Regions from separate parts of the Sphingomonas longa genome, predicted to be linked through region 1. Evidence: predicted binding sites of a transcription regulator. Region 1 holds the regulator's gene; the other holds the start of a gene.
The links. Region 1 encodes LexA, which represses DNA repair genes until DNA is damaged. Its sites were predicted from a motif close to GTTCCNCNCTTGTTCT; they were not measured.

Region 2: a site for LexA is predicted at 5,629-5,644, ahead of uvrA (excinuclease ABC subunit UvrA). Genes of this name have one in related genera too.

Annotation. Positions count from the first base shown of each region.
Region 1 covers NZ_JAFEMC010000001.1:484,551-491,920, forward strand. Annotated here, with positions in the region: gene ILT43_RS02350 (molybdopterin molybdotransferase MoeA) at 1-919, shown strand, start outside; gene lexA (transcriptional repressor LexA) at 994-1,665, shown strand; gene ILT43_RS02360 (ComEC/Rec2 family competence protein) at 1,881-3,893, opposite strand; gene gltX (glutamate--tRNA ligase) at 4,048-5,463, shown strand; gene ILT43_RS02370 (citrate synthase) at 5,492-6,775, shown strand; gene ILT43_RS02375 (hypothetical protein) at 6,783-6,989, shown strand; gene ILT43_RS02380 (PAS domain-containing sensor histidine kinase) at 7,041-7,370, opposite strand, start outside.
Region 2 covers NZ_JAFEMC010000001.1:1,114,174-1,121,543, reverse strand. Annotated here, with positions in the region: gene ILT43_RS05485 (DUF5615 family PIN-like protein) at 1-354, shown strand, start outside; gene lpdA (dihydrolipoyl dehydrogenase) at 326-1,732, shown strand; gene ILT43_RS05475 (hypothetical protein) at 2,171-2,482, shown strand; gene ILT43_RS05470 (DUF4893 domain-containing protein) at 2,599-3,273, shown strand; gene ILT43_RS05465 (hypothetical protein) at 3,624-3,965, shown strand; gene ILT43_RS05460 (CPBP family intramembrane glutamic endopeptidase) at 4,132-4,773, shown strand; gene ILT43_RS05455 (hypothetical protein) at 5,109-5,501, opposite strand; gene uvrA (excinuclease ABC subunit UvrA) at 5,652-7,370, shown strand, end outside.

The DNA.
Region 1 (7,370 bases):
CACGCGCATCTTCACCGGTGCCGCGATGCCCGCCGGTGCCGACACAGTGCTGATCCAGGAAGAGGCCGGCCGCGACGGCGACCGCCTGACGCTGGCCGGTGAAGGCCCCGGTCACCTCGGCCGCAACACCCGCGCGCGCGGACTCGACTTCCACACCGGCACCCGCCTGATCGCGACCGGCGACCGCCTGACTCCGGCGCGTATCGCCGTCGCTGCCACTGGCGGCCTCGCCACCCTGCCCGTGCGCCGACGCATTCGCGTCGCGATCGCCGCGACGGGCGACGAACTCGTCCCTGCCGGAACGATGCCGCTCGGATCGCAACTGCCCGAATCGAACGGCGTCATGCTCGCGGCGATGATCGCGGACCTGCCCGTCGACATCGTCGATCTCGGCATCCTGCCCGACCGGCTCGACGCCTTGCGGGACGCCTTCGCTGCGGTCGAGGCCGACCTGCTCGTGACCACCGGTGGCGCGTCGGTCGGCGACCACGATCTCGTCCGCCCCGCGCTGGAGGCGGCGGGCGGTACGATCGACTTCTGGCGGATCGCGCTACGGCCTGGCAAGCCGATGATGGCCGGCCGCCTTGGCGATGCGGCGGTGCTCGGCCTGCCCGGCAATCCGGTGTCCGCCTTCGTCACCGCGACGTTGTTCGTCCGCCCGCTGATCGCGCATCTCGCCGGCGCACGCGATCCGCTGCCGCAGACTGGCACGGTGTTGCTGGGCGAGGACCTGCCCGCGAACGGCCCGCGCACCGACTATCTGCGGGCGGAAATTCGCGAAGGCCGTGCCTATGCCTCTACGATTCAGGACAGTTCGATGCTGCTGACGCTCGCGCGCTCGACCTGCCTCATCGTCCGGCCGACCGATGCGCCGCCCGCAAAGGCCGGCGACTCGGCGGAAATCTTGGGGATCGCTTGACGACAAGTTTTGCGTTCCATATAGGTTCCTCGTCTGTTCTGAAGGACAGCCGGGTTCCGACGGAGGGAAACGCGATGCTCACGCGCAAGCAGCACGAGCTGGTCTGCTTCATCAACGATCGCCTCGCCGAGACGGGGGTGTCTCCCTCGTTCGAGGAGATGAAGGATGCACTCGACCTGAAGTCCAAGTCGGGCGTTCACCGCCTGATCTCCGCGCTGGAGGAACGCCAGTTCATCCGCCGCCTCCCCAACCGCGCCCGCGCGCTGGAGGTGTTGCGCATGCCCGAGCGTGCCGACGCCAAGAAGGCACCGAAGACGAAGGCTCCGACGCCTCCACTTCCTCCACTTCGCCAGCCTGCGAACGACGTGGTCGAGATCCCGTTGCACGGACGCATCGCTGCCGGTGTCCCGATCGAGGCGTTCGAAGGCTCCTCGATGCTCGCCGTTCCCGCCGCCTTGCTCGGCGCGGGCGAGCATTACGCGCTCGAAGTCGCCGGTGACTCGATGGTCGAGGCGGGTATTCTCGACGGCGACTATGCTCTCGTCCGCCGCACCGAAACCGCCCGCGACGGCGAAATCGTCGTGGCGCTGATCGAGGACGCCGAAGCGACGCTGAAGTATTTCCGCCGCGAAGGCGCGATGGTCCGCCTGGACCCCGCCAACCGCGCCTACGATCCGCAGCGCTACAGTCCGCAGCAGGTTCGCATCCAGGGCAAGCTGTCCGGCATCCTTCGCCGCTACGACTGAAGCGGCGGGCGCTGTCCTACAGAGGGGAGCTGCGTTATAGCGGAAGAGTGAGCCTTCTGCGCCATTCTGCTCCCCTCCCCTCCCCTCGGGGAGGGGCTGGGGGAGGGCCTCGCCGCAAGCGCGTCATTCAAGATATCGGACGGCCCAAAACACCGCATTGGACTAACCTTAGCCTAACCTTCCAGCGGTCCGATCCCGCAAGGCACTGAAAACGTTCAACGTCGGAAACGACGGAACCCCGCCCCCGAATCCTCTCGCCCAGCCGCCAAAACCCACGGATGCTCATCCCCGGCCCGCCGTACCGTCGCCGTCCACCCCCCGCTCAGCCCGACGGCAACGCCCCCGGTCCGCGCCAGCACATCCCGTTCCAGCCGCAACCACCGCGGCCGACACCCGACCGGCAAGCGCCGCTCGCTCACCACCACATCCGCCCCGACGCACGCCGCGATCAGCGCCCTTACCGGCACCAGATATGCACTCCGCGTCATCACCACCCGCCGCCCGGCAACATCGACCGCACACAGGTCGGCACTGCACGCCGCCCCCGGCAAACCGTCCAGCGTCATCGGCGCACCCTTCACACCGCCATTCTCGCTCAGCACGTTCTGCATATACTCGCCGGCCCGCTCCCTCAGCAGCGCCATCGCCCCATATTCGGTCCGCACCGCCGCATGCCGCCCGTCCCCGCTCACCAGCAGATCGGGCGCCGGCGTCATCGCCGCCCACAAGGAACCGACGGCCAGCGGGGCCAAACCCCAGCGCCGCCACTCCGTCCGCCACAGCGCAAGCCACAGGCCACCGACAACGATCAGCGCATACGCCGCGTCCGGCATGACCGGCCACGCCCGCACCGCCCCCGGCGCCGACGCCACGATCCGCGCCAGCCACAGCAGCGCCCACAAAGCCCGCTCCACCAGCCACCACACCGGCGCACCCAGCCCCGCCACGTCCAGCAGCAACGCCAGGAGCTCCAACGGCATGACCACGAACGTCGTCCACGGGATGGCGACCATATTGGCCAACGCCCCGTACAATCCGGCACGATGGAAGTGATACACCGCGATCGGCATCAACGCGGCCTCGACGACGACGCCCGTCATCAGGAGCAACACCGCACCCCGGCCCCATCGCCGCAGCAGGCCTTTCTCCCGCACCTCGGCAAAGCCACGCATCCACGGATGGTCGTGCAGCGCCACGATTGCGGTGATGGCGGCAAACGACAATTGGAAGCTCGCCCCGGCCAGCGACTCGGGCCACGCGATCAGCACCACGATCGCCCCCGCCGCCACCAGCCGCAGCGTCATCGCTTCCCGCCCGAGCGCCAGCGCCGCCAGCACCAGCAGCGCGGCCACGCACGACCGGATCGTCGGCACCTCCGACCCCGTCAACAGCGTGTACCCGACCGCCGCCCCGGCCCCCACCGCAGCGGCGACGAGCGGCAGCCGCACCCGCAACGCCAGCGCCGGCCAAAGTGCCAGCAGCCGCATCACGATCAGCATCGTCGCACCCACGACAGCAGTGATGTGCAACCCGCTCACCGACAGCAAATGCGCGAGCCCCGCCGCGCGCATAGCCTCGGCATCCTCCTCCGCAATCGACCCGACATCGCCGGTCGCCAGCGCCGCCGCCACACCGCCCGCACTCCCCGCCACCCGCTCGGTGATATGCCGCGTCAGCGTCGCCCGCAGCCCCAGCTCGGCATCACCCGGCGTCACGATCCGCACCGGTGCAAAGCCCCGCCCCGTCGCCCCAACCCCGGCGAACCACGCCGCGCGGGCATAGCTGTACGCCCCCGGCACCGCCGCATCCGGCGGCGGCAGCAGCCTCGCCCGCAACCGGATAACCGCCCGCCGCGTCAGGCCCGCCGGCACATCCGCTTCAGCAAGATTGACCCGCAACCGCCGCGGCAGCGCCGGCGCATCAATCGGCGCCAGCGTCAGCCGCACCAGTTCACGTGCCACCAGCGGCTCGGCCCGCTCGACGCGGGCGTCGAACGCCGCCACCGCCGGCCGCGCCAGCACCGGCGCCGCCACCCGCTCCGCCCGCCACCATATCAGCGCCAGCCCAACCGCCATCGCCAGCGCGCCGACCGCAACCGCCCTGCTCGCCCTACCGCCGCGACCCAATGCCGCCGCCAGGCACGCCGTCGCCGTCAGTGCCAGCAGCACCGCCGTCCACTCGCTTCGCCGAAGCAGTACGAACCACGCCGCCACCCCCGCCCCGAGCATCACGGGCAGCCACAACACCAGCTGGTCGCGCTCGGCCTCCAGCAATGTTTCCAGCCTATGTTGCACAGCCGCAATTTGTCGCCGCGCGGGGTGCGTGCTAGGGGCTGCGGCGGCTGAACTGGCCATTTGATCCACAGTCTGGGAGCACGCGCGCTTGAGCGCAACATCCGTTCCGGGCAGCACGCCCGAACCCACCTCCGTCGTCACGCGGTTCGCCCCTTCGCCGACCGGATTCCTGCATTTGGGCGGTGCGCGCACCGCGCTGTTCAACTGGCTGTTCGCGCGTCACAATGGTGGCCAGTTCCTGCTTCGGATCGAGGATACCGACCGCGCCCGCTCGACGCAGCCGGCGATCGATGCGATTTTAGTAGGCATGCGCTGGCTAGGGCTCGATTGGGACGGCGATGCCGTGTTCCAGTTCGCCCGCTCCGATCGTCATGCCGAGGTCGCGCATGCAATGGTCGCGAACGGCCACGCCTACCGCTGCTGGATGACGCAGGCGGAAATCGCCGCCCAGCGCGAAGCGGCGCAGGCCGCGAAGAAGCCGCTCCGCATCCGCAGCCCGTGGCGCGATCGCACCGACGGCCCGGCGGACCAGCCCTTCGTCGTGCGTTTGCGCGCACCGCAGGAGGGGTCGGTGACGATCGAGGATCAGGTGCAGGGCGCGGTGACGGTGCAGAACGCCGAACTCGACGACCTTGTCCTGCTCCGCTCGGACGGTACGCCGACCTACATGCTTGCGGTCGTGGTCGACGATCACGACATGGGGGTGACCCATGTCATCCGCGGCGACGACCACCTCAACAACGCCTTTCGCCAGTTGCCGATCTACCGGACGAACGGCTGGCCGGAGCCGGTCTATGCGCACATCCCGCTGATCCACGGCTCGGACGGCGCGAAGCTGTCGAAGCGCCATGGTGCGGTCGGGATCGAAGCGTATCGCGACGAACTCGGTATCCTGCCTGAGGCGCTCGACAATTATCTGCTGCGCCTCGGCTGGGGTCACGGCGACGCGGAGATTATCGCGCGGGACGAGGCGGTGAAGTGGTTCGACCTTGCCGCCGTTGGTAAAAGTCCTTCCCGCTTTGACCTGAAGAAGCTCGAACATCTGAATGGCCTCTATATCCGCGAGGCCGACGACGCCCGTCTCGCCAAGCTCGTCGCGGCCCGGATGACCGGGGCCGACGAAGCCCGCCTGACCGCCGCGATGCCGGCGTTGAAGCCCCGCGCCGCCAACCTCAACGAGCTGGCGGACGGCGCGCAGTTCCTCATCGCCACTCGGCCGCTCACGATCGACGAGGCGGCGGCTCCGCTCCTCGCGGGCGACGCACCGGCTATCCTGGCGGAGGTTCATGCGGCGCTTGACGCGCTCGACGGCTGGGATACGGACGGAATCGAAGCTGCGGTACGGCGGGTCGCCGACGCGCGGGGCTTGAAGCTCGGCCAGGTCGCGCAACCCCTTCGCGCCGCGCTGACCGGACGACGCACGTCGCCCGGGATCTTCGATGTCGTCGCGCTGCTCGGGCGCGAGGAAAGCCTGGGTCGCATCGCCGACCGGATGGCCAGCTAAGAATACCAGCTAGAACAAGGATGGTGGAATGACCGACGCCGCGAAGCTCTCCCTCGGCTCCAAGCAGCTCGATTATCCGGTCATGTCCGGGACGATCGGGCCGGATGTGATCGACATCCGCAAGCTGTATGCGCAGACGGACGCCTTCACCTACGATCCGGGGTTCACCTCGACCGCATCGTGCCAGTCGACGCTGACCTATATTGACGGCGATCAGGGCGTGCTGCTCCACCGCGGCTACCCGATCGGCGAATTGGCCGAACAGTCGAGCTTCATGGAGGTGTCGTACCTGCTCCTGAACGGCGAACTGCCGTCCAAGCAGGAGCTGGAAAATTTCTCGACCACGATCACGCGCCACACGATGGTGCATGAACAGCTTGCGACGTTCTTCCGCGGGTTCCGGCGCGATGCGCATCCGATGGCGATCCTGTGCGGCGTCGTCGGGGCGCTGTCGGCCTTTTATCACGACTCCACGGACATCCACGATCCGGCGCAGCGCGTCATCGCCTCGCACCGCCTGATCGCCAAGATGCCGACGATCGCGGCGATGGCGTACAAGTACAGCGTCGGGCAGCCGTTCCTGTATCCGGACAATTCGCTCAGCTACACCGGCAACTTCCTGCGGATGACGTTCGGCGTTCCGGCCGAGCCCTATATCGTGAACCCGGTGATCGAGAAGGCACTGGACCGCATCTTCATCCTGCACGCCGATCACGAGCAGAACGCGTCGACCTCGACCGTCCGTCTCGCGGGATCGTCCGGTGCGAACCCGTTCGCCTGCATCGCGGCGGGCATCGCCTGCCTGTGGGGACCGGCGCATGGCGGCGCGAACGAAGCGGCGCTCAACATGCTGCGGGAGATCGGAACGCCCGATCGCATCCCGGAGTATATCGCCCGCGCGAAGGACAAGAACGATCCGTTCCGCCTGATGGGCTTCGGTCACCGCGTCTACAAGAATTACGACCCCCGCGCGACGGTGATGCAGAAGACGGTACGCGAGGTGTTCGCCGAACTGAAGGTCACAGACCCGCTGTTCGACGTGGCGTTGCAGCTCGAGGAGATCGCGCTGAACGATCCCTATTTCGTCGAAAAGAAGCTGTTCCCGAACGTCGACTTCTACTCGGGCGTCATCCTGTCGGCGATCGGCTTCCCGACGTCGATGTTCACCGTGTTGTTCGCGCTCGCCCGCACCGTTGGCTGGGTCGCGCAATGGAACGAGATGATTACCGATCCCGACCAGAAGATCGGCCGTCCGCGCCAGCTCTATACCGGGCCGACGCAGCGCAGCTACGTTCCCGTCACGGAACGCTGAGCCGATCATGCGGCCCCTGCGCGCGATCCTCCTGATCCTCGGCGTCCTCGCGACGCTCATGGGTTTGCTCTGGATCGGCCAGGGGCTGGGTTACATCCGGTGGCCCGCCTCCAGCTTCATGCTCCAGCAGCGCGTCTGGGCGGACTACGGTGCGGCGCTCGCCGTGGCGGGCTTGCTGATGCTGCTGGTGGCGCGGCGTCTTCCCAGGCGCTGAACGAAAATCCCATCCTCAAGGAGCGGAGGATCTGAGCGACTCACGAGCCGCCTACAACTCCGCCGGCAACGACAGCGTGAACTGCGCACCTTCGCCCGGTACGCTCGCCACGGTCAGGTCGCCGCCCATCGCCCGTGCCAGCCGACGCGCGATGAACAGGCCCAACCCGTTGCCGCCCGGCTCGGTCGGATCGACCCGTTCGAACTTATCGAAGATGCGCGCCTGATCCTCCGGGGCGATCCCTTTGCCCGCATCGATCACGGTCACTTGCGCCCGGTCGCCGACCACCGCCGTTTCGACCCGCACATTGCCGCCACTGTCTGTGTAGCGGACGGCATTGCCGACCAGATTTACCAGGATCTGCAACGCACGCCGGAAATC
Region 2 (7,370 bases), 630 kb from region 1:
ACGCATGCGCTTCAGGCGGCGGGGCATGACGTCGTTCGTGCCGGTAGCGACTTCGGACTGTGGTCAGATGTCCGGTTGCTGGCATGGGCTTGCGACCAGAAGCGCGTGCTGATTACCGAAGACAGCGACTTTTCCGATCTGGTATTCGTGGACGGTCATCCGGCACCGCCTGCGATCGTCTACCTCCGGAGTGGCGCGAGAGCGTTGCCCGATTTGCGCGGGACGGTCTGCGAGGTTCTCGCACTGGACCGTCTGCTTGCCCATATCGTTGTTATAGGGCCGACCAGCGTTCGCTATCGGCCATTTCCTGGGACGAGTGAAAACCATGTCAGACGAACAGCAGTACGACTATGACGTCCTCGTGATCGGCTCCGGCCCCGGCGGGTACGTCGCGGCAATTCGCGCCGCGCAGCTCGGCCTGCGCACGGCGTGTGCGGAGAGCCGCGAGACGCTGGGCGGCACCTGCCTCAACGTCGGTTGCATCCCGTCCAAGGCCCTGCTGCACGCGTCGGAACTGTATGCCGAAGCGACCGGTGGCCACCTCGCCAAGTTCGGCGTCGACATCCAGGGCGCGACGCTCAACCTCGACCAGATGCACGCCGAGAAGGCGAAGGCGGTCAAGGAACTGACCGGCGGCATCGAATTCCTGTTCAAGAAGAACAAGGTGACGTGGCTGAAGGGCCGCGCCGCGTTTCAGGACGGCCATACCGTCAAGGTCGGCGACCAGACCGTCACGGCGAGGGACATCGTCATCGCCACCGGCTCGTCGGTCACCCCGCTGCCCGGCGTCGAGGTCGACCAGAAGGTCGTCGTCGACTCCACTGGCGCGCTCGCGCTGCCGAAGGTGCCGGAGCATCTGGTCGTTATCGGCGGCGGCGTCATCGGCCTCGAACTCGGCAGCGTCTGGAAGCGGCTCGGCGCCAAGGTCACCGTCGTCGAGTATGTCGATCAGATCCTGCCCGGCTTCGATGGCGAAGTCCGCAAGGAATCGGCCAAGCTGTTCAAGAAGCAGGGCTTCGAGCTGATGACCTCGACCAAGGTCACCGGCGTCGCCGTGAACGGCGACCGCGCCACCGTGTCGATCGAGCCGGCCGCGGGCGGGGAGGGCACCACGCTCGACGCCGATGCGGTGCTCGTCGCGATCGGTCGCAGGCCCAACATCGACGGTCTGAACCTGGAAGCCGCGGGCGTGCAACTGACCCAGCGCGGTCAGGTCGGCATCGACCACGACTTCCGCACCAACGTCGCCGGCATCTGGGCGATCGGTGACGTCGCCCCCGGCCTGATGCTCGCGCACAAGGCCGAGGACGAGGGCGTTGCGGTCGCGGAGAACATCGCCGGCCAGACCGGGATCGTGAACCACGACGTGATCCCCTCGGTCGTCTACACGATGCCCGAAATCGCCGGCGTCGGCCTGTCCGAGGAAGCCGCGAAGGAAAAGGCCGGCGAGATCAAGGTCGGCAAGTTCCCCTTCGCCGCCAACAGCCGCGCCAAGACCAACCGCGACACCGACGGCTTCGTGAAGGTCATCGCCGACGCCAAGTCGGACCGCGTTCTGGGCGTCTGGATCATCTCCTCGCTCGCCGGCACCATGATCGCGCAGGCCGCACAGGCGATGGAGTTCGGCGCCACGTCGGAGGATATCGCCTACACCTGCCACGCGCATCCGACACACGCCGAAGCGCTCAAGGAAGCGGCGATGGCCGTGCAGGGGAAGCCGATCCATATCTGAGCCGCAGCCGGGCGCAGCGCAGCAGCGCCGCGCCCGCGGCCAGATCGGCCGGCGGCGCTGCGAGCGCCGACCGACGGCACGGCTTCGCCGTGACCAGCCGCAACGGGAGTGCGCGTGGCGCACTCTCGCGAAGGCCGGCCGGCGGCGCTGGGAGCGCCGACCGACGGCACGGCTTCGCCGTGACGCCCCTTCTTCACCCAGCGCCCGTGGCGAGCCGTTCTGCTCGAAGGCTCGCCGTCATGCCTGCCCGCTCCCGGCACCCACGGTTCAACAAGACCGAAGCCCGCCAAGTTCGCAGCTCATGCGATGCCGGAACCAGCGTCGCCCAACGACCCCTCATGCATAACTCCAGCCTCCAACAGCGCAGCATTGGCAAGAACGCGGCATCCGAACGTTACGACACGACCCCACAATCCGCCCCGCCAGCATCGCTCAAAAATGAAACTCCGCACCACGCTCGAAGCCGACTGGCTCCATCTCACCCGCACGACGCTCCCGGCGTTGGCGAAGGACCGTAGCTGGCCGGTCAGCGCCGATCATTGTTTCCAGCGCATCCTGCTCGACAATGCGTGCGGCGGCCCGTGGTACGACCACGTCAACGGCCGTCCTGCCTATCGCCACATCGACGCGGATCGCCTCGTCGCCGCGACACGCCTGGGCAACGACGCGGCAGAAGGGACCGCCGACCTCCACGCCCTCAACCGCGCCTCCCTCGCTTGGCGTGGCAAGCGGCGTCCACCGACCGCCTGACCGGGCTCGGTTCGCCGCACGGACGAACGACGTTTACTTTTCGTTAACCAGCTGCATTTACCTTTCGTCAACGAACCACCGGCCACCTGTTGATACCCCCGAAGGAGCCTCGCGCCATGAACCGCGTAGCCGTGACGATCGCGCTCGCCCTGCCGCTCTCCGCCGTGTCTCTGGGTGGATGCGCGCATCGGCCTCGCGCGACGGGGGCGCTGGAGCCCACGCCCCCGCAGCCACAGGGCTGGCGCGCGCTGGCGACGGCGGAGGACCAGGCCCGTCTCGACGCGCTGCCGCAGCGATGGGCGGAGGCGAAGACCCGCATCACCCGCCGTTACGCCGCCAAGGTCACTGCGGAGGGTGCGCTGCTCGATCCCGCCGCCGCATTGCCGCTGCCCGCGCTGCCGCCGGGACCGTACCGATGCCGTCTCGTCCGGCTCGGCGGGCCCGCGCCGATCGCCAGCTTCAAGCCCGATTTCTGCTACATCGAGGGTGATGCGAAGGGCGTCGCCTTCACCAAGGTCGACGGCGCCAACCTGCCCGGCGGCTGGCTGTTCGAGGATGGCGCGACCCGTCAGGTCCTTCTCGGCGGCACCCGATCTCATCCGACGCAGCAATCCCCCGGTTACGGCACCGATCCGACCCGCGACGTCGCCGGCATCGTCGAACGCGTCGGCCCATTCCGCTGGCGCCTCGTCCTGCCCAAGGCGGGCAGGGGCGCACTGCTCGACATCTACGAACTCGTCCCCGTCCCGCCCGCCGTTCCCGGTGCGACGCCAGCGGTGGCGGGGAAATAGGGACCGTGACGCCGTCGGCCCGTCGCCCCGTCGCCGTTGCCGGGAGCGGCAGGCGGTACGACGTTCCTGCGCCGGGAAGAACGAGGGCTCTCCGGCGTTTCCGGCTTCGCCCGTTCTGCCGGACTGGACATCCATCGATCAGCGAACGATTGCAGGAACACGCTTCGGGCAAACAGCTGCCGCGATAGCGGCGAGCGTCGCGGATCCTCGACCGTGCGGTGGATCGCTCCCGGCTTGGGAAGGCGGGTTTCGGCTAACGCCCAAACGTGGGACGTTCAGCCACACCGAAGGCGTTCCTATTTGCTGCCTCTCTGTCTGCGGAGTAGTTCACTCCGCACGGAGGGCAGCAGATGAAATGTGAAAGTATCGCGGAGAGCCTGTCCGTCGAAGATGGCGTGGTGCAAATTGCATTCGACTTGGCTGGGTCACCCGCTGTCTACCTTATCCTGTCGAAGCCGCGTGACGTCGGCGCTAAACACGAGTTCTTCGGCGAGGATCATTACGCTGAAGTGCAAGATCAGATCTACGGCGGATATGGAGTAATTGAGGTGCTTGAGATCGACGATGCCTTTCGATTTCACATCCGATTGAAGGCCGGCGTTCCGGGCGTCGGCAGATACCTCACAATCATTAGCCGCACGGCAATGCCCGATGGAGTCATGAACGAGTTGCGGACCTTGGAGAGGCGCTGAACACCAGACTTGCCGTTCCCGAAACAGCATCCCAGTCGCGACGGCGCTCGCCGTCTCGATCGCGGTTCCTTTACGGAAGGACGTTTCACGCCCCGCCCCGCAAATTGCTAATTTACTATAGAAGGGCCATTCGCCAATGAGTCACGATAGGAGCGGTGTCTGAGACATGGTAGATATCGCGCTGGCAGTGCTGCTGTTGATCGGCATTCCTATGCAGGTAGTCTGGCGGGAACGATCCGGTATTAGTCGCTCCCGCATCGCGCGTTACCGTTCGGCAATTTTCATCATCGCAGGCTGTCTGACCGTTTTGGCCTTGCAATGGAGCGTCACAACCAGAAGTACATCCTTATTAGGATTGAAAGTTCCACCCACAAAATTGGGATGGATTTGCCTAATTGGTGCGGTATTGTTTCTGGCGGTTTCAGGTGTGGCCGCTCGGCGCGAAAATAAAGTGATCGCTGAAGATGCTGACGATCCGTTTCCCCAAACGACAGTCGAGCGTGGAAGCTATGTTCTGTTCGCATTTGCGGCGGGGTTGGGCTGGGAAATTTTGTATCGGGGATTCCTGCTGTGGTTCTTGACGCCGCTATTCGGGATCGTTGCGGCCATAGGAGTGGCAGCCCTTGCCTACGGTGTCGCGCATGGCGTTAAAGATCGCCGCCTGCTGATGGCGAGCATCACATCTGCTCTTGTATTCACCACAGCTTTCGCGGTGACGCACGAACTTTGGTGGCTCATGCTAATCCATACTGGATTGCCGCTGATAGCTTTGACAACGTCTCCGCGAGCGACAGTCGTGAACCCGTAAATCCAGCCGTCCCGATCCACCATTCTTTTCGGGGAAGGGCAGCCGCCGCTCGATGTCCGCTACCGCTACCCGCGTCTCGGAAAACGGTCAGGCCGCTATTCACCGAACCCAGAAGTTCCCAGAACATCTACCTTCGAGAGCGACGCGTGAGTCGGTCGAATTGGCGGGGTCCCCCGCAGCAGCGGCACGTCAGGTGGGACAGAAATCAGCCCGAATATCCGATCCCCGTCCTGCCTTGGCGAGTCGAACGCCACGCGGCGGACCTAATCGCTTCAACCACGCTTGGCACGAACGGACAAGGCGGAGTCGCCGGACAGCCGTCCCCGCGAGCGCCGTCAAGCCTTCTTCCCCCCGAACAACCTCCCGAGCACCTGCTCCGCCGCCTGCGTCAGCGCGTCGGCGATCACCTGCGGGTCGGGCGTGCGCTGGGTGCCCTGGGGCGTGCCCTGTGGCGGCGGCGAGGGCGGGGTCGGGGGCGCCGCCGGCTCCGGCGCGGCAGCAGCCTCGGCCGCCTTCGTCCGCTCGCGTCCGGCATTGACGATCGCCGCGCTGGCCGCCGCCGCCGCCATCGTCAGTCCGGCGGTCAGCACCTCGCGCCCGGCCGGCGTGTTCGCCTGCGCCAGCAGCGCTTCGCCCCGGTCGAGCAAGGCCTCGCCCTTCTGTCGCAATTCCTTGGGCAGCTTCACGCCGCCGATCCGCTTGGGAATGCGTTTGGCCTTCTTCGTCATGCTCGGCTCCACTGGTGTCGTGTAGATATAAGACACGTCCGCGGCCTGTCATCCCCCCGTCGCTACCCCTCGCAACTCGCGCGCCTCGACCCTAACTCACCGCAAAGCCCCATCTAGCCCTTCGCGCAGAACGGAAGTAGAACGCCTGATATGCTGACCAAAATTTCCGTCCGCGGCGCGCGCGAGCACAATCTGAAGGATGTCAGCGTCGACATCCCCCGCGACACGCTGACCGTCATCACCGGCCTGTCGGGGTCGGGCAAGTCCTCGCTCGCGTTCGACACGATCTATGCGGAGGGGCAGCGTCGCTACGTCGAATCGCTGTCCGCCTATGCTCGCCAGTTCCTGGAACTGATGCAGAAGCCCGACGTCGACCATATCGAGGGCTTGAGCCCGGCGATCTCGATCGAGCAGAAGACGACCTCGCGCAATCCGCGCTCGACGGTCGCGACGGTCACCGAGATCTACGATTACATGCGGCTTCTGTGGGCGCGCGTCGGCGTTCCCTACAGCCCCGCCACGGGGGAGCCGATCGCCGCGCAGACCGTGTCGCAGATGGTCGACCGCGTCATGACCCTGCCAGAAGGAACGCGCCTGCTGCTGCTCGCCCCCGTCGTGCGCGGCCGCAAGGGCGAGTATCGCAAGGAGCTGGCGGAGTGGCAGAAGGCCGGCTTCACCCGCGTCCGCATCGACGGTCAGGTGCATGAGATCGAGGACGCTCCCGCGCTCGACAAGAAGTACAAGCACGACATCGAGGTCGTGGTCGACCGCCTCGTCGTGCGCGAGGATATCGCCACGCGCCTCGCCGACAGTTTCGAGACCGCGCTGAAGCTCGCCGACGGCCTCGCGTATGTCGATCCCGCCGACCCGGTCGAGCCGCGCACCCCTGAAAGCGTCGTGCTGGGCGACCACGCGCCCCCCGGCCGCATCGTGTTCTCGGAAAAGTTCGCCTGCCCGGTCAGCGGCTTCACGATCGCGGAGATCGAGCCGCGCCTGTTCTCGTTCAACGCCCCGCAGGGTGCGTGCCCGGCCTGCGACGGCCTGGGCGAGAAGATGATCTTCGACGAGGACCTCGTCGTCCCCAACCACGCGCTGTCGATCAAGAAGGGCGCGGTCGTGCCCTGGGCCAAGTCCAACCCGCCATCCCCCTATTACATGCAGGTGCTGGGCAGCCTCGCGAAGGCGTTCGACTTCGCGATGGACACGCCGTGGAGCGACCTGCCCGAGGATGTCCGCGCCCAGATCCTGCACGGCACCCGCGGCAAGCCCGTCACGCTGACCTTCGTCGACGGCAAGAAGAAGTACGACGTCAACAAGCCGTTCGAGGGCGTGATCGGCAACCTCAACCGCCGCCTGCTCCAGACCGAGAGCGCGTGGATGCGGGAGGAGCTGACCAAATACCAGTCGTCTCGCCCGTGCGAGACCTGCCACGGCGCCCGCCTCAAGCCAGAGGCGCTGGCGGTCAAGGTCGCGATGCGGGACATCAGCTACGCCACGCACCTGTCCGTGGTCGACGCGCTCCAGTTCTTCACCGACCTGCCGACGCATCTCGGCGACCAGCAGCGCGCGATCGCCGAGCGCATCCTGAAGGAAATCGTCGAGCGGCTCGGCTTCCTCAACAATGTCGGCCTCGATTATCTGAACCTCGACCGCACCAGCGGCACGCTGTCCGGCGGCGAAAGCCAGCGCATCCGCCTCGCGTCGCAGATCGGCAGCGGCCTGTCCGGCGTCCTCTACGTCCTCGACGAGCCGTCGATCGGCCTGCACCAGCGCGACAACGACATGCTGCTCGCCACGCTGCGCCGCCTGCGCGATCTCGGCAACACCGTGCTGGTCGTGGAGCATGACGAGGACGCGATCCGCACCGCC